One region of the Paenibacillus sp. FSL R7-0189 genome, then DNA from elsewhere that is predicted to be linked to it. Evidence: riboswitches for the same ligand, from Rfam matches in the RefSeq annotation. Region 1 holds a riboswitch; each other region holds the start of a gene.
What was found. Region 1 has a riboswitch for cyclic di-GMP ahead of MKY63_RS07235 (transglutaminase-like domain-containing protein). Riboswitches for the same ligand answer to the same signal wherever they lie in the genome.
Positions count from the first base shown of each region.

Region 2: linked by a shared signal. The riboswitch ahead of MKY63_RS05680 (glycosyl hydrolase) and the one ahead of MKY63_RS07235 (transglutaminase-like domain-containing protein) in region 1 are both predicted to bind cyclic di-GMP.
Region 3: linked by a shared signal. The riboswitch ahead of MKY63_RS30655 (DUF6612 family protein) and the one ahead of MKY63_RS07235 (transglutaminase-like domain-containing protein) in region 1 are both predicted to bind cyclic di-GMP.
Region 4: linked by a shared signal. The riboswitch ahead of MKY63_RS08005 (choice-of-anchor A family protein) and the one ahead of MKY63_RS07235 (transglutaminase-like domain-containing protein) in region 1 are both predicted to bind cyclic di-GMP.

Region 1 covers NZ_CP150223.1:1,685,971-1,690,257, forward strand. The annotation lists rRNA gene MKY63_RS07225 (23S ribosomal RNA) at 1-20, opposite strand, end outside; rRNA gene MKY63_RS07230 (16S ribosomal RNA) at 252-1,809, opposite strand; gene MKY63_RS07235 (transglutaminase-like domain-containing protein) at 2,176-2,985, opposite strand; cyclic di-GMP riboswitch class I at 2,999-3,079, opposite strand; cyclic di-GMP riboswitch class I at 3,154-3,236, opposite strand; gene MKY63_RS07240 (class D sortase) at 3,356-4,015, opposite strand; gene MKY63_RS07245 (GtrA family protein) at 4,118-4,287, opposite strand, start outside.
Region 2 covers NZ_CP150223.1:1,306,279-1,310,565, forward strand. The annotation lists gene MKY63_RS05675 (glycosyl hydrolase) at 1-1,297, opposite strand, end outside; gene MKY63_RS05680 (glycosyl hydrolase) at 1,449-2,999, opposite strand; cyclic di-GMP riboswitch class I at 3,012-3,091, opposite strand; gene MKY63_RS05685 (sugar phosphate nucleotidyltransferase) at 3,228-4,287, opposite strand, start outside.
Region 3 covers NZ_CP150223.1:6,938,687-6,942,973, reverse strand. The annotation lists gene MKY63_RS30670 (hypothetical protein) at 1-455, opposite strand, end outside; gene MKY63_RS30665 (HAMP domain-containing sensor histidine kinase) at 708-1,775, opposite strand; gene MKY63_RS30660 (response regulator transcription factor) at 1,772-2,443, opposite strand; cyclic di-GMP riboswitch class I at 2,757-2,848, shown strand; gene MKY63_RS30655 (DUF6612 family protein) at 2,966-3,823, shown strand; gene MKY63_RS30650 (NADH-dependent flavin oxidoreductase) at 3,933-4,287, shown strand, end outside.
Region 4 covers NZ_CP150223.1:1,866,103-1,870,389, reverse strand. The annotation lists gene MKY63_RS08015 (ASCH domain-containing protein) at 1-107, shown strand, start outside; gene MKY63_RS08010 (hypothetical protein) at 304-696, opposite strand; cyclic di-GMP riboswitch class I at 1,194-1,284, shown strand; gene MKY63_RS08005 (choice-of-anchor A family protein) at 1,393-2,892, shown strand; gene MKY63_RS08000 (LPXTG cell wall anchor domain-containing protein) at 3,219-3,581, shown strand; gene MKY63_RS07995 (alpha/beta hydrolase) at 3,729-4,287, shown strand, end outside.

The sequences.
Region 1 (4,287 bases):
GTGCTCTTATTAGCTTAACCTTGATTCTTCCGAAGAAAAATCTCACTAATAACATTTACTTGTTTACACAAGTTGCTAAAAGATGTTCTAAAACGCAAATTCGTTTCGGTATCCAGTTTTCAAGGATCAAGTCTTACTGAGAGCTTAAACTCTCAAAACTGAGCAACGAGTGAGTAACAGGCCTAAACCTGAGTTTTGGAAGTTAAACTTCCGATTTGAATGTTCTCATTGCAGAGAACGATTCTCCATAGAAAGGAGGTGATCCAGCCGCACCTTCCGATACGGCTACCTTGTTACGACTTCACCCCAATCATCTACCCCACCTTCGGCGGCTGGCTCCCTTGCGGGTTACCCCACCGACTTCGGGTGTTGTAAACTCTCGTGGTGTGACGGGCGGTGTGTACAAGACCCGGGAACGTATTCACCGCGGCATGCTGATCCGCGATTACTAGCAATTCCGACTTCATGCAGGCGAGTTGCAGCCTGCAATCCGAACTGAGACCGGCTTTGATGGGATTGGCTCCACCTCGCGGCTTCGCTTCCCGTTGTACCGGCCATTGTAGTACGTGTGTAGCCCAGGTCATAAGGGGCATGATGATTTGACGTCATCCCCACCTTCCTCCGGTTTGTCACCGGCAGTCACTCTAGAGTGCCCAGCATTACCTGCTGGCAACTAAAGTTAAGGGTTGCGCTCGTTGCGGGACTTAACCCAACATCTCACGACACGAGCTGACGACAACCATGCACCACCTGTCTCCTCTGTCCCGAAGGCCGCCACTATCTCTAGTGGATTCAGAGGGATGTCAAGACCTGGTAAGGTTCTTCGCGTTGCTTCGAATTAAACCACATACTCCACTGCTTGTGCGGGTCCCCGTCAATTCCTTTGAGTTTCAGTCTTGCGACCGTACTCCCCAGGCGGAGTGCTTACTGTGTTAACTTCGGCACCAAGGGTATCGAAACCCCTAACACCTAGCACTCATCGTTTACGGCGTGGACTACCAGGGTATCTAATCCTGTTTGCTCCCCACGCTTTCGCGCCTCAGCGTCAGTTACAGCCCAGAAAGTCGCCTTCGCCACTGGTGTTCCTCCACATATCTACGCATTTCACCGCTACACGTGGAATTCCACTTTCCTCTTCTGTACTCAAGCCACCCAGTTTCCAGTGCGACCTCAGGTTGAGCCCAAGGTTTAAACACCAGACTTAAATAGCCGCCTGCGCGCGCTTTACGCCCAATAATTCCGGACAACGCTTGCCCCCTACGTATTACCGCGGCTGCTGGCACGTAGTTAGCCGGGGCTTTCTTCTCAGGTACCGTCACTCCGGTAGCAGTTACTCTACCGGACGTTCTTCCCTGGCAACAGAGCTTTACGATCCGAAAACCTTCATCACTCACGCGGCGTTGCTCCGTCAGGCTTTCGCCCATTGCGGAAGATTCCCTACTGCTGCCTCCCGTAGGAGTCTGGGCCGTGTCTCAGTCCCAGTGTGGCCGTTCACCCTCTCAGGTCGGCTACGCATCGTCGCCTTGGTGGGCCGTTACCCCACCAACTAGCTAATGCGCCGCAGGCCCATCCCTCAGTGACAGATTGCTCCGTCTTTCATTCTTCTCTCAGGAGAAAAAAGAAATTATCCGGTATTAGCTACCGTTTCCGGTAGTTATCCCAGTCTGAAGGGCAGGTTGCCTACGTGTTACTCACCCGTCCGCCGCTAAGTTACTTTGAAAGCAAGCTTTCAAAGTAACTCCGCTCGACTTGCATGTATTAGGCACGCCGCCAGCGTTCGTCCTGAGCCAGGATCAAACTCTCCAATTAGTATTGAAAAGAGCGATATGCTCATTTTGAAACATCTGACGAGAAAATTAATTCTCTAATTTGGATTTCACTTACGTGATTTCCTACTCACTCGTTGTTCAGTTTTCAAAGATCAAGTTCTCGTTGGCGCCGTTTAATGTCTCAGCAGCAACTCTTATAATATATCATGTTGTTTTCAGAAATGCAAGCTTTATTTTTCGAAGCTTTTTATCAGCCTCGTCTGTATCGCCTGTACGCTGTCTAACAACGCTTACCTATAATACCCCAACTATTAATAGAAAAGCAACCCCTAATATAAAAATAAACAACTAGCTTAATAATTAAGCTAGTTGTTTATTTAATAGAGTTATGTTTCTAGCGGCGAATTTAATAGTATTTTGCCGCAGTATATTTGCTTGAGGCTTTAATTAAATCGGTTTTCTTATCACTCTTTGCAAGTCCTGCATCCACTGTAGTATCAATGGTAACCCACTTCCCATTAAGCAATACTTCGTTCCAGGCATGATATTGCGTAACGTAGCTTGTATTCCCCATTACCAACTTAGCAGGAACATCTACACTCCGCAGCATTGCGGCAAAAAGAGAAGCGTAATCATAGCAAATCCCTTTTTTAGTAGTCAATGTCTTATCGATGCTTGGAATATAATCAGTAGTTACACTATTAGCAAGAGAGTAGTCATATTGTACATTCGCAACTACATAGTTATAGATCGCTTTAACTTTCTCTTCGTCTGTTGTTTTGCCTTGTACTAATTGTTTAGCTTTGACAATCGCTTTATCAGAAGAACTCCATTTCACATTCTGTACGGAGCCCAAATATACGGAATTCGAGTCACTCATGGTTACGTCTACTACTTCGGAATATAACGCTTTGTATTTATTACCAGTTGTGTTCTCCAGAACAGAAACCTTATAAGTCCCATTTCCTTGTTGCAAAGGGAAGTCCTCAGCTTGTCCAGAAGCATACAGGTTATAGGTATAGCTGCTGTTATCTTTGGTGATCATGAGTTTGATTCTTTTATCTTTCGGAATATCATAGTTAATACCAATAACACCTTGAGCCACTTTGGATGTAATCAACCAGCTTGCATCTGCACTTGCAGCTTGAGCTGAACTTACCGGAACTGAAGTCATGAGGACGAACAACGCCACCAGCATAAAATAAACCTTTTTCACGGATAAAACTCCTTTCGGTAGCTGGCTGCCATCCTTTCGGGAAGGCCCTTTAGCTTTGCGTCCCTACCTTTCGATAGGTTTGCCGTTATCGTATAAGCTCTATCTGTTCTAGCTTTACTAGATATAATTGATAGAATCCATTTGAAACAAACAAAAAAAGCCTCTTCATTCGGTAGCTGGCTGCCATCCTTTCGGGAAAAGGCCCTTTAGCTTTGCGTCCCTACCTTTCGGAAGGTTTGCCGTTATCGTGTTTAGCTTTTATAGTATAATACTATCATATTTATAGTTGTGAACAAGACCTAATTTACTAGATTACCCATTATTTTATAAATATCTCCCGGTATTTGTGTTTTCTTGTCATTCACTATTCTCATTTTGTTAATTTAGCATGAACAATCAGCCGATGCGTTGGATTCACTAGCGGATCACATGTAATCAGAGTAAGAATCTTATCCTTGTCATTCCCGTCAAGAACGGAGACATCACTCGGATCTACAACAGAAATATCGTATACCTCATAGTTAAACACCTGATCACTAGTCTTTACCGTGATAACATCCCCCACAACAACCTCATTCAATCTGTTAAACAAACGACCCGTAGTTCTAGCCCGATGCGCCGCGATTGCAGCATTTCCGATCTCTCCAAGGGGTGCCGTTTCTTTCATATGGGCTGCAGCATGTTTCATATTAGCTTTTGTAGCCCCTTCTAATACAGGCAGCTTCAAATCAATCTTACCGATTTCAATTAGTGCGATTACTTTGCCACCGACCTCAATCTCCGGTTCAGGCTTTTCTGTCTCTTGGGGTTGGGGCTGTGCCTGAGCATCCAGAACCGATTCCTCTGCTAACAGCTGAGTAACTTCAGCATACCTGCTCTTCAAATCTGGCTGGGGAGTACTATCGGCAGTGCTTAGTTCAGCCGTTTCTAATAACTTCTCCTGCTGCCTGTCGTTGTACCATTCGTTAGCTGTCGGATATAACATGATAAGTATCCCAGCCAGTATGAGTAGATAGGAGAATTTACGCAATGTTATTCACCTCCGTATATTGTTTCTATGGTTATATACAAATCAAGCAGAAACAGCTACTTGCCTTTAAGCATAGCAACTCCTTCTGCCTGAAATTAATGTTTAAAATACCCATTTACGACTTCCAAAGAAATTGATGATCACCGTGATAAAGGTAACCAGCACCTTGGAGATCAAGACTTGAATACCTAGTCTGTCTGTCAACAGATGCATTAGCAGCAGTGATATTCCGAGCACTACCAGATTCAGCACGATAAACTTGACCAGCTGCA
Region 2 (4,287 bases), 380 kb from region 1:
CAGAGGATGCCGAAATCGTATATTTTTCACTGAATTTGGGTTTGAGTTTCCCTTTCCAGCGTACAGAAAAGTGATCTTCATTTATCTCTGAGGCAGGAGACCCACCATGCCAATTAAAATCAATCTTACGGTCATTGCGGATAAGTACCGCTTCTCCCTCTAAATCAGTATTGTTATAGTATTCTCCAGTTAAACCCGTTAGGGTTACCGGAGTTACGGGTGCTATCGAAGGATCTCCTGTTGTGAGAACATAGTCCTCTCTTGATACTATAAACGAGTCTTTCATAAAGCTTTTAATTGACTGTAGTGTATTATTTTCTGTCAGTAATTTTCCCCAGGTCATCATATAGACCCATTTATTTTGTTTCTCAGTTAATACATCCGGGTTCGGCAGTTGCCCACTCTCCCCGATTCCGATAGGTTTACCCTCGGCCAATGCGAGCAGATCCTCATAGTAGGACTGTTTATAATCGTTATTGTAGATATCCGCAGCCAGAACATCGAGTTTATCCCCACCGGGATAATATGCAGCATATGGATCTGACCATTCATTCGGCGCATTCGGATTCCACACCCACAGTAGATTATTTAGCTTGTGTGTGTTTACAAAACGATCATAGACAATACTCCACAGCTCTGAAAAATTGTCCTTTTTCCCCCACCAAAACCAACCACCATTCATTTCATGGTAAGGTCGCCATAAGACCGGAACTCCGGCATCACGCAGCTGACCCAAATATCCAGCAACCTCGTCTAGATCTGAGATTAGCCTCTTATACTGAGCTGTCCCAGGTGTAACATAAGCATTAAATTTCTCTTGACTGAGACTTCTGTTTACATTGGACCACTCTGGAGAGGTTCCCGGTAAGCTCTGATGGAAGGTCATCGCTACAATGCCACCCTCTTGATGCCATTCAATTGCACTGTCTATAACAGCTTGCCGCTGTTCTGCGATCGTCTCTTCGGATTGATTATTAATCGCCCCTAATTCATAACCATGTAGAACAGCATTTTGTCCCGAAGTATTCTTCAGCTTATGAACCAGTTCATCTGGACTTTCTAGATAATCATGCTGGCCGGACAAGATCCCTTTGCCACGTAGATTTACCAAATTACTTAGCAGTTGCTTGGCTTCTTCAGAAGCCGAAGGATTACTTGGTATAGCCGGAGGTAGGGAGGAAGAAACACTCATAGCCTTCGGAAGACTTTTAACCTCTCCCCAAGGCAGCAAGGAAAAAATAATAAAGACCGGTAACATAGTAAACAACAATCTGTTTTTCTTATAATATTTACGCAAATAAATCCTCCTTTCGGTAGCTGTACTGCCTCCACAGGTGTTAAAAACATACCTGTTATCGGACAATCGTCTTCTGACCTAATGAGGACTATAGCTTAGTAGCTCTGCAATAACGCAGAGCCACTAAGGATCGACCTTTAATTTTCATCAATCAGGAGACATCCGGAAGAAAAAGTGCACTTGCTGGAACTGTCTCTTTAGCTTGACTAGCACTTTCCCACATCAAGCGGACTCTCGCATCGCCTTCATTCTCGTAATACTCCACCTTGATATCATATAGCTGGCCAGCCTTCAGCGTTATAGTGCCCTTACGCTCAGTACCACTTTGCTTAGTCCAACTATCAATCACGGATTCCCCATTCACCCAGACACGGATACCATCATCTGAGGTAGTGTAAAATGTATATTGCTCATTATATAATGGCTTAATTTTACCGCTCCAACGTATGGAGAACCGATCAATCCCGAGGGCGGCATCCGGGGAGCCTTGCCGCCAATTGAAATCGATTATTGCATCAGTTCTGTTAAGAGTTGCTGCTCCCGACAATTGCATGTTGTTGTAATACTCTCCTGCAAGCCCCTTCGCGAGAGGAATTGCTGCCTCCCCCTCTTCTTCAGAAGGTGCCGGCGCTGGTGCGGCGCTAGGTGTCGGTGCCAGACCAGTATTTAATTTATCTCTGGTCAGGGTATAGTTGCTATTCATAAATGTTTTAATTGTTTCTGCACTGTTATTCTCGTAAAGCATTTTTCCCCAGCTCATCATATACGTCCATTTACTTTGCGATTGCTGAAGCTTCTCCAGATTAGGCATTTCACCATTTTCCCCGATCGCAATCGGTTTGCCTGCGGCTAGACTCAATAAGCTGTCATAGTATTTTTGCTGGTAATCATTTTCGTATATATCTGCTGCCAGAATATCTACTTTATCAGCACCTGGATAAGTTAGCGCATAAGGATCTGACCAAACATTGGGAGCATTCGGACTCCATACCCATAACAAATTATTTAATTTATGAACGTTAACAAAACGGTCATACATAATATTCCATAGTTTAGAAAAGTTATTTTTCTTCCCCCACCAGAACCAGTTCCCGTTCATTTCATGATAGGGTCTCCAAAGCACCGGAACGTTGGCATCGCGCAAGCTTTTTAAAGAGACGGCCACCTTATCAAGCTCAGCGATCAGATTGTTATATTGCTTGGTACCCGGTGTAACGTAACTATCGAACTCACTCTGGCTAAGTGTTTTTTTCACATTATCCCAGTCATAAGAGGTGCCCGGCAGGTTAGCATGAAAAGTCATAGCTACGATCCCGCCCGCTTTATTCCAGTTGATGGCGCTGTTCACCACATTTTGACGTTGCCAAGCCATCGTTGCTTCGGACTGACCACTGATCGCACCCATTTCATAACCGTGAAGAGCCGCATATTGTCCGCTGGTTCCCTTCAGCATATTGTTAATTTCATCTGGACTTTCTAAATAGTCATGTTGACCGGCAATAATACCTTTTCCTGAGATCGAGTAAAAATAGTTAAGCAGCTTTACGGCTTCAGGTGAGGCACCTGGGGTAACTGGCGTTCCAGAATTTGAAGCAGCTATGACAACAGACGGCGAAATTCCAACAGCAAGCGGAAGTGCAGTCAGAAACAGGACGAGTGACAGAAATGCACCAAACAATCGATACGTACGGTAAGCTTTCAAAATAATCTCCCTTTCGGTAGCCAGGCTGCCACTCTTTCGAAGGCCCTATAGCTTTGCGTCCCTACCTTTCGATAGGTTTGCCTTTTCAATTTAAGAGAAATAATCTCTCTTACCGTAAGTATCGACGACAATTAATGATATATTTAGTGTTTTTATGACTTTTTTTGATAATTGAGTCAATTTACCTGTTTCAAGAAATTTTGAATTGGTTAAATAGATAGGTTAGACCTATGAAATGAATTGTTGTAGTTCTATATCATTCCAGTCTAAAGTAATACGTATGTTATCTTCTTCTACTAATTCAGACCCCGTCTGTACCTCTATAAACTCAACATCCGTCAAAGCAAGGATCGCGTGCTTCGTTCCTTCCGGTATACGTACCACGTCCCCAGCCTTCACATTATGTTTTTTCTCATTCAGCACAATACTTGCTTCGCCGCTGACGATTGTCCAAATTTCACTACGCTTGCGATGTAATTGATAGCTGATATTATTCCCCTCGGATATAAAAATCCGTTTGGTCAGCACTTCATTGCCTTCATCATATTTCACATAATCAATAACTTTGTAATGACCCCAACGGCGTTCCTCGTACATCGGTCTTTGTTCAAAGGTCTTCAGCACTTCTTTAATCCGTGGGCTCTCAGCTTTATGGGTAACTAGAATCCCATCCGGGCTAGCCGCAATGATCAGATCCTTCGCACCAATTACCGTAATCGGAATGTCCAGCTCATTAATCAAGCAAGTCCCCTCAGAATCCGCCGTCACAAAACCTTTTCCTACATGCTTGCTGCTCATTTCCTCTGTCAGCGTATTCCACGTTCCAAGATCCTTCCAGAATCCATCATACGGCTGCACCACAATATGTTCTTCTTTCTCCACCACTTCATAATCAAAACTGATGGAAGACAATAGCTTATACTGCTTCTGCAATTCTTCATATCCTAAAGGCAACCCTTTACGCTGCAAAATATCTAACAAGTACCCTAAGCGGAAGGCAAACACTCCGCAATTCCACAAGGCATTTTGCTCGATGAGCTGTTCTGCTTGTATGCGGTCAGGTTTCTCTTGAAAGTGACTCACCTTCATAAAACCATTTTCCCCCGCCTCTTCGGTGGTAGGAATAATATATCCGTATTTCTCTGAGGCATGTTCAGGAACAACACCCATTAGAGCCAGATTTGCTCCACTTTCCAGCATGGTCCCCTCAAGCATAGCTATGGTATCGAAAAAAGATGCTTCTACATAAGGGTCAACAGGCAATATTGCTACCGTCTCCGCTGGAGAA
Region 3 (4,287 bases), 1.8 Mb from region 1:
TTGTTCGTTTTTTTCTTGCTGATACTGCTGAAGAGAAAATATGGGATGATCCAGCCTACGAAACCGGGGACTGCTAGAATTATAGAAAGCGGCAGCATGTCAGCTTGATTAGCAAATACAGAACCAGCCATAAACGATGTTCCAATAACACCAATAACATAGGCAACCACAGAAGCACCGATGACTTTGGAACTCTCCAGTGTCTCAATTTCGGCAACAGCGGCGTCAAACTGGCGTTGCAGGCGGGTCAGTTCAACTTTATTACGGATCTTGCGGTCCCGCTTGAACTTTATGGTTACGGAACCAACATTCTGAACTGAGGTTGAAGTACCTTCCAGCGCCCAGCCAAAATTGTTATATCCGTCTGTATATACCGACTCCATTTTGCGTTTTACTGTAATATCTTTGTACTCATAGCCGATAAAATTAGATTCATTTCTTGTGATCTCACTCATGATAATTTCTCCTTTATTTTAAAAAGTTAATTTGTCGAACAATTGCTGCCTCACCTGATGTGATCATTTTACCGTCGATATATTTATGAATTGCTTGCAAATTGTTTATAAAATATTAATTGAAGAATCGTAATGAACTGGAATTGAGGTGTATTTCTGTTTAATGAAAAAAACAGTCTGAATTCGTTTTGCGAATTCAGACTGCTTTTTTTGATCTTATCAAGATAATGAATTATGGTTTAAGGGAATTACTTATTTCTCAGCTTTTAATTGGACTGTGAATGTCGTGCCCTTGCGTAGCTCACTCTTAACAGATATGGTTCCACCGACTAGTTCAATAACACGCAGTGAAAGAGCAAGACCAAGGCCGTTACCCTCCCCGGAGTGAGAAGTATCGCCTTGATAGAATTTATCGAAAATATGTTTCATCGTCTCCTCGTCCATTCCGCAGCCAGTATCTGATACCATAACCGTAATTGTATCTTCATCTGAAGTCTGCGATAAGGTGATGCTACCGCCAGGGGGTGTGAATTTCAAAGCATTGGAGAGGAGATTAAGCCATACGATCTCTAGCATGCTTTCGTCGGCATGAATGATAGCACGGTCCTCTATATCCGCCACAAATTCGATGTTCTTTTCTTCCCAATAATTTTCAAAAGTAAGGGCGCAGTCGCATAGCTGCCTGCACAGATCATAGGGCTCTGCAACGTGATTAATCTCCTGATTGTCCAATTTGTTTAGCTTCAGAATATTGATCACCAGTGTCGTTAATTTTTGGGAGGCCGAAATGATAGTTTCAGTATATTCCGTTCGAAGTTTTGGCGACAAATCAACAGTTTGCAATGCCATTGCGTAACTATGAATGACGGATAATGGTGTTTTAATCTCATGGGATACATTCGATATAAAATCATTTTTGAGGGTTTCAATACTGCCCAGTTCTTCAACCATCTTATTAAAATCCTCGAACATCACGTCTACATAATCCTTTTTATCCGCTCTGTGAAGCGGCTCAAGATAGACTGAAAAATCTCCCTCTGCTACCTGGTTTGCCGCCTCGCTGAGTTTACGCATGGGTTTATCAAAGGCGATGTACTTTTGCCGTGCGGTGACAAGGCAAAAAATGAAGGCAACAATGATCCAATATCCAGTGATTCCAAAGATGTATTGAGTTGGAACGCGTTCTACTGAAATGTAGGCGTCGTATATAAGTGCTTGACCTGCTGTTAGCGTGGACAGCACAATAAAGGTCCACAAAAACTCTTTCCATGAAAAACGCTTGGACTTGAACCGGGCATGCTGCTCCTGCCTCTTACTCATTGCAGCACTGCCTTGTAGCCGAGCCCATGCACTGTCATGATCTTGAAGTCCACACAACAAGAGAACTTGTCGCGAAGTTTGACGATGTATACATCTACGGCACGCAGGCTGGTTTCGCTGCCAATGCCCCAGAACTCGTCCATTAGCTGGGCACGGGAAAAGGTATGTTTGGGGTAGGAAAGCATTTTGTAGAGTATGTTGAATTCCCGTACCGTCACAGGGATTTCCTCATCGTTTACCGTTGCTGTCATATCATCCGCGTCCATCATAAGACTTCCTACCCTCAGTTTTTTTTCGTGGGCAATATTTGCACGTCGAAGTAAAGCGCCCACACGCATTACCAGTTCGTCCATATTGACCGGTTTGACCATGTAATCATCAATTCCAGCGCGAAACCCTTTTTGTTTTGAGGAAATATCATCACGAGCGGTAACAAAAAGAAGGGGGATCGTTTTGTTAATAGCCCTAACCGTTTCCGCAAATTCAAAGCCGTCAATCTCTGGCATCATAACGTCTGAGATGATAAGGTCATACAGGCTGTTATACATCAAATCATATGCTTCTCGTGGGTTTAAACACCCTTTAGCGTCGTATCCATTATTGCAAAGATAGGTGCAGATAATTTGATTAAGCTTTATATCATCCTCGACAACAAGGATATTAACCATGAAAATCATCCTTTCTAAGAAAACTAAAATAATTATAAGAGTTATATGTTAAGAAAATGTTTGGATGGATAGAGAAACTAAAAACATACTTATCATAGCATAGTGATATACCGAAACGGATTGATAGTATAACTCAGCTGAACCTCAGATATCTGGAAAACTTGGAAGAATTGGAAAAATGCAAAACTTTAGTATTTCTTCTGAGTATCATAGCGAATTCGAATGGAAGATAAGTCGTTTACAGGTAATTATAACCATGATAAAATTAGCGGTGGGACATGCGTCCGTAAGCTAATTAAAACTAATTGAATGTCCGCGTTAAAGGTAAAATCATCGAAAGATGATGACACAAAGCCATGGGTCTAAAGCCTTTCGACAGAAGGAAATGATCGCCAGGCCGCCATAGGGATGTCTTATGAAGCATAAAGGATAGCTCTAAGAATATGTAGTCTATTTTGAGCTCTTTTATTATTTCGACCTATACGGCGTTACATTATCGCAAGGGGCCGAAAGGGGAAGTACATGAACAGTTTTTTCAAAACAATAGGTACTAGTTTGGCAGTAGGTGCTTTATTGCTGTCCGGAACGATCGGATGGATGTCTAATCCTGGAGTAGTGTCTGCAGCTACCTCAACAGCAGTAACCGCGGATCAGATGATCAGCAAAGTAACGGCAGCCTCCAAAGCAATAAAGAATTTCCATCTGGATGTGACCAAAAAACAGGATATTCAAAGCGGCGGGGTGCGTATCAGCAACACCAACACTCTGAAGCTGGATATCAGCCGTCTGCCGAATTTTGCCGCAGCAGGTACTGTCGCTAGCAGTCTTTTAGAAACATCTTACAGCTTGTATGCCAACGATAAGGAGTTTTACTATCTTGTAGACGGAAGTGAGCTTATCGATGAATCTGAAGACGATTCTTCAGGTTACGACGATGACGGGGAGCCGATCGATCCTGATGCACAGTATTGGCTTGGACTGGAGAAAACGGAATGGGATGCCTTTTACTCTAAAGGCCAATACGATCCTGTTTCCATGCTTGATTCGGTAAAAAGTTATAAAAAATCCATGAAAGTCAGCACTGCTGGCGCACAAACGGTCTTACAATTCACTGTAACCGATCCGACAGCAGCTAAGGGGATAATCAAACTCTATGACCAGGAGAACCTCTGGGATGGTGAGACAGTTCAACCCAAAAGCGTAACGTGGAAATTATTCGTCAATACTAAGACCTGGCAAACGGAAAAGCTGACAGTCGATCTGAGTTATGTGCTGGTAAGTGATGGAGCAAAAGATACATACACCACGAAAATTGAAGCTAAATACTCCAAGAATAATAAAGGTACAGCCATTGTAAAACCGGCCGAACTAGAAAAATAAGGACGATTCATATCGAGCAAAAAGCGCTGTTCCGCTGAACAGTGCTTTTTGCTGTATTCAACAGCAGTTGTTTATTAGTTGACAAGAATAAATCATTGCTGTAATTTATATGTATGCGCATGTATATAATATTTTGTTTAAATATAATTTAATGAAAGTTGGGAAAAAGATGATAGCACTAGACACAACATTAACTTTTCGCAGAGGACTGACATTAAAAAATCGAGTGGTTATGGCTCCAATGACCACGCGAATGAGCTTTTATGACGGTGTAGTAACACAAGATGAATTGAAATACTATTCACTAAGAACGGGCGAAGTAGGTGCGGTCATCACTGCGGCAGCAAATGTACAAGAGGGTGGAAAAGGATGGGAAGGTGAACTTAGTGTTTCCTCCGATCAATTTATTCCTAGCCTTAGCCGATTAGCATCTACTATTAAACGAAATGGAACAAAAGCTATTT
Region 4 (4,287 bases), 180 kb from region 1:
ATAGCGAAGGACGGTTTGCCTGGAAGCTTGAAGGGGTTCATCCATTAAGCCATCCAATTCCAGCTAAAGGTCGGCTAAGCTTGTGGGAGCACTCTAATCACTTCTGAACAGCGAATGATATTTTTAATGTAATTTTTATGTGCCTATCAGCTTTTTTTCAGGTTCGAGGTATATATTGAAGACACCAAACACCCCCCAGTGTTTTGTGGTATATCTCTCTCAGGTCTTGCCAACTCCCATGGTAAGGCCTATTTTTTTGTTCGCTAATTGATGGGGGGAGAGTAGAGCGGCTTCTATACAGCTTTATTTAATTTGAAACTGTTCTTCGTAACTCTTAAAAGAGGAAATATCCAGCCCTAGGTATCTGCGCATATGGATGGCAGCCTGAGCCGCAACAATGTCATTCAACAGCAGCATTCGTTCGTGATAGCCACGACATATATACTTGGCTTCAATTCCCGTATTAAGTCTGTTTTGCTCATACACCTTGATTCCCCGTCTTCTCATTTCTGCACGAACATCCCTTAGATCTGTTGTAGCTACTGCAGCAGCTGTTCCAAGCACCTCCAGATAAGGGGCGGGTGTTCGTAAGTGTGTAGATAAAATGGCGGAGTCCCGTTCGAAAGCTGATAAAATCATCGGAAGCAATAAATAAGATTTCACCAGCATGTTGTCCCTGCTTTCTGCTCTATGCATGAATCTCATCACCTCTAATAGGAACGTATATTCGTATTCTACCCCGATATTCCAAAAATAATCAATGGTATTTCTAAACAGCTTATCCAATGTGATTAAATTCATAACTAAATAACGAAGAATAAATTATATTAAAATTGTAATAATAAAAAATTAATGTATCGGACGTACATAAAGGAGAATTATGATGGAAAAAGAGGGCAGCCTCCAGCGTGGATTGTTTTTTGGTTTAATTCTGAGTGTTCCCTTATGGATATCCATATTGGGCTATATACAGTTACTTTAAAATTTAATGAAAAACCTTATGCGAAGCGCCTTTAGGCGCTTTTTTTTGTATGGTAATAATGAGCGGAATCATCGAAAGGAATTGATTGACAATTGTGGGTGTCGGGCGCTAAACTGTTATTAATTCAAAAAGTATTAAAAGTCATAGACGGTTATTGGAGAGAATGCTTCGGCTACCAGTTCTGGACTTGCAGTGTAATACATATATATAGTCATGATAATAGCAAACCGTCTGAAAGGGCGGGACGCAAAGTCCAGGAGTCTAAAGTGTCTTAAAGGCACAATGACCGTCCGACTGCCATGAGAAGGGAATTCCACTTCTTTTTGGCGGTCTTTTTTGTTGTTAGGTCCTTTAGAGTTTCTGGTAATTATTCTGATTAATATAAATCATAGTTTTAGGAGGTGTGCCATTTGAAAAGAAGAATAAGACCGTTACTCTCGCTTGTATTAGCTGGGATTTTGACGGTAGGTAGTGGGCTTTCCTCATTAGGAGCTGGAGTTGCTGGAGCTAGTAGTTCTTCTACATTGGGAATTGCAGGGGTCTACAACGTGTTTATTCTAGGGGATATAACAACGGTTTCGGATACGGAAGGAAGGTTTGCTGCTGGAGGTAACGTTAACTTAACCAACTATAGTGTTGGAGATAGGTTGACCGCTGCTGAGGTTTCCTTGACTGACACACTTGTTGTTGGAGGGAATCTTACTTTCAACGGAGGTACTGTTTATGGGAATATCGTGCACGGGGGAGATTTTTCAGGGAATGTAACGCTCCTCAAGGGAGGTACAAAAAGACAGGGGAGTACGATTGACTTTTCAGCCGTAGGTCAGTCTTTGAAGGACAAATCAGCAGAACTTGCAGCATTGCCGGCGAATGGAACAACAGTGTACCAATATGGCAGTCTTACCCTGACAGGTACAGATCCTGCGGTCAATGTTTTTAATGTTCCAGGAGATAACGTCTCTAATACCTACGGAATTACAATAAATGTTCCTTCAGGATCTACAGCAATTATTAATATTGATGGTTCTAACGTAAAAATGAAAAACTTCGGATTTCTACCTAATAACGTGTTGAACAGCAAGAAAATTTTGCTTAACTTTAGCCAAGCTGCGTATATTGATATGGCAGGCATAGGTGTAATGGGAAGCATACTTGCCCCCTATGCTCATGTTGATTTTATTAATGGTCAGATTAACGGTACTTTAGTGGCGGCTTCACTCAAAGGGACTGGTGGTGGTGAATTTCACCACTATCCATACGATGGTGATGAACCTGGACCAACGCCGACACCAACGCCAACAGTGACACCAACGCCAACGCCAACAGTGACACCAACGCCAACGCCGACAGTGACACCAACGCCAACGCCGACAGTGACACCAACGCCAACGCCGACAGTGACACCAACGCCAACGCCGACAGTGACACCAACGCCAACGCCAACAGTGACACCAACGCCAACGCCAACAGTGACACCAACGCCAACGCCGACAGTGACACCAACGCCAACGCCAACAGTGACGCCAACACCAACACCATGTCCGACACCGACGCCAACGCCTACGTCAACACCAACAGTGACGCCGACACCGACGCCAACAGTGACACCAACACCGACACCGACAGTGACACCAACACCAACACCGACACCGACAGTGACGCCAACACCAACGCCGACGCCAACAGTGACACCAACGCCAACGCCGACAGTGACACCAACGCCTACGCCAACAGTGACGCCGACACCAACACCAACGCCGACGCCGACGCCAACACCAACGCCAACAGTGACACCAACGCCAACAGTGACACCAACGCCGACGCTAACGCCAACAGTGACACCAACGCCGACGCCAACAGTGACGCCGACACCAACGCCAACGCCAGAAGCAACACCGACACCACGGTAACACCAGAAGCAACACCGACACCGACGGTAACGCCTGAAGCAACACCGACACCGACGGTAACGCCAGAGGTAACACCGACACCGACGGTAACGCCTGAAGCAACACCGACACCGACAGTAACACCAGAAGCAACACCGACACCGACGGTAACGCCAGAAGCAACACCGACACCGACGGTAACGCCAGAGGTAACACCGACTCCAGAGGTAACGCCTGAAGCAACACCGACACCGACAGTAACACCAGAAGCAACACCGACACCGACGGTAACGCCAGAGGTAACACCAACTCCAGAGGTAACACCAACGTCGACACCAGAGACTTCGGTGTTCCCGACACCAACGCCATCATCCGTAATTGGCACTATAGTTCTTGCAGAAGATCCTGTGCCGCTTGGGCCTGTAGCTTCGCCGATACCAGCGCCAGTACCAACACCGTCGAATAGCACAGAAGTACTTGTTGATGATGATGAGATCCCATTAGGTCCGGTACCGGCAGTGACACCAACGCCAACACCAACACCTGATGAAATCATCGTAGTGGACGATACGATCCCATTAGGTAAGCCACCTGTGAAGGAATTGCCAAAAACGGGTGAATCAAGTCCTGCACCTTACTATGTAGCAGGTTTAGGTTTTGCACTTATCGGATTATTAATGAGAACCAAGTTCTCCAAAAAGAATAAATAATAAACGGTAGAGCAACATAGAGTCGCTTTCGGGGGGTGTCCCGATGGCGGCTCTATTTGTATGTCATGATTGCGATAGTTTGGTGCATTCTAAGTAGATGGTATACTCTTGTTGCAAAAGAAATGAAGAGGGGATGGCGAAGGCGAATTGATATGGTTCATTATTAGCGCTGTAATCATCATAGGGATTCTAATCTATGTGGGATTTTTCTTCTATGGTATTGCTATTAAACGAGCGCCAAAGGTATTTCTAAGTAATAATCCTAATCTGAAGGCTGATCCTCCGGTTGCCGGAGCTTCTTGGGGGGAGGGGAAGGATTGGGTCTCTCGCCAGAGCTTCGAGAATATTGAGATCGTATCTGCAGATGGACTTAAACTAAGAGGTTTCTTACTCCAATCTAATCGTGCTGCGGGACGCACAGCCATTCTAGCCCACGGTTATTCAGGTAAAGCAAAGGATATGGGGGCGTACGCCAAAATCTACTACGAGAACTTAGGCTTTAACATCCTAATTCCCGATGCAAGGGGGCATGGAGATAGCGCAGGGGATTACATTGGTTTTGGTTGGCCGGAACGAAAAGATTATTTGCAATGGATTGAATACATGATTAAAAAGACTAGGTCTAGTGCTCAAATTGTGCTTCACGGTGTTTCTATGGGCGGTGCTACAGTGCTAATGACCTCAGGGGAAGATCTTCCGCCGCAGG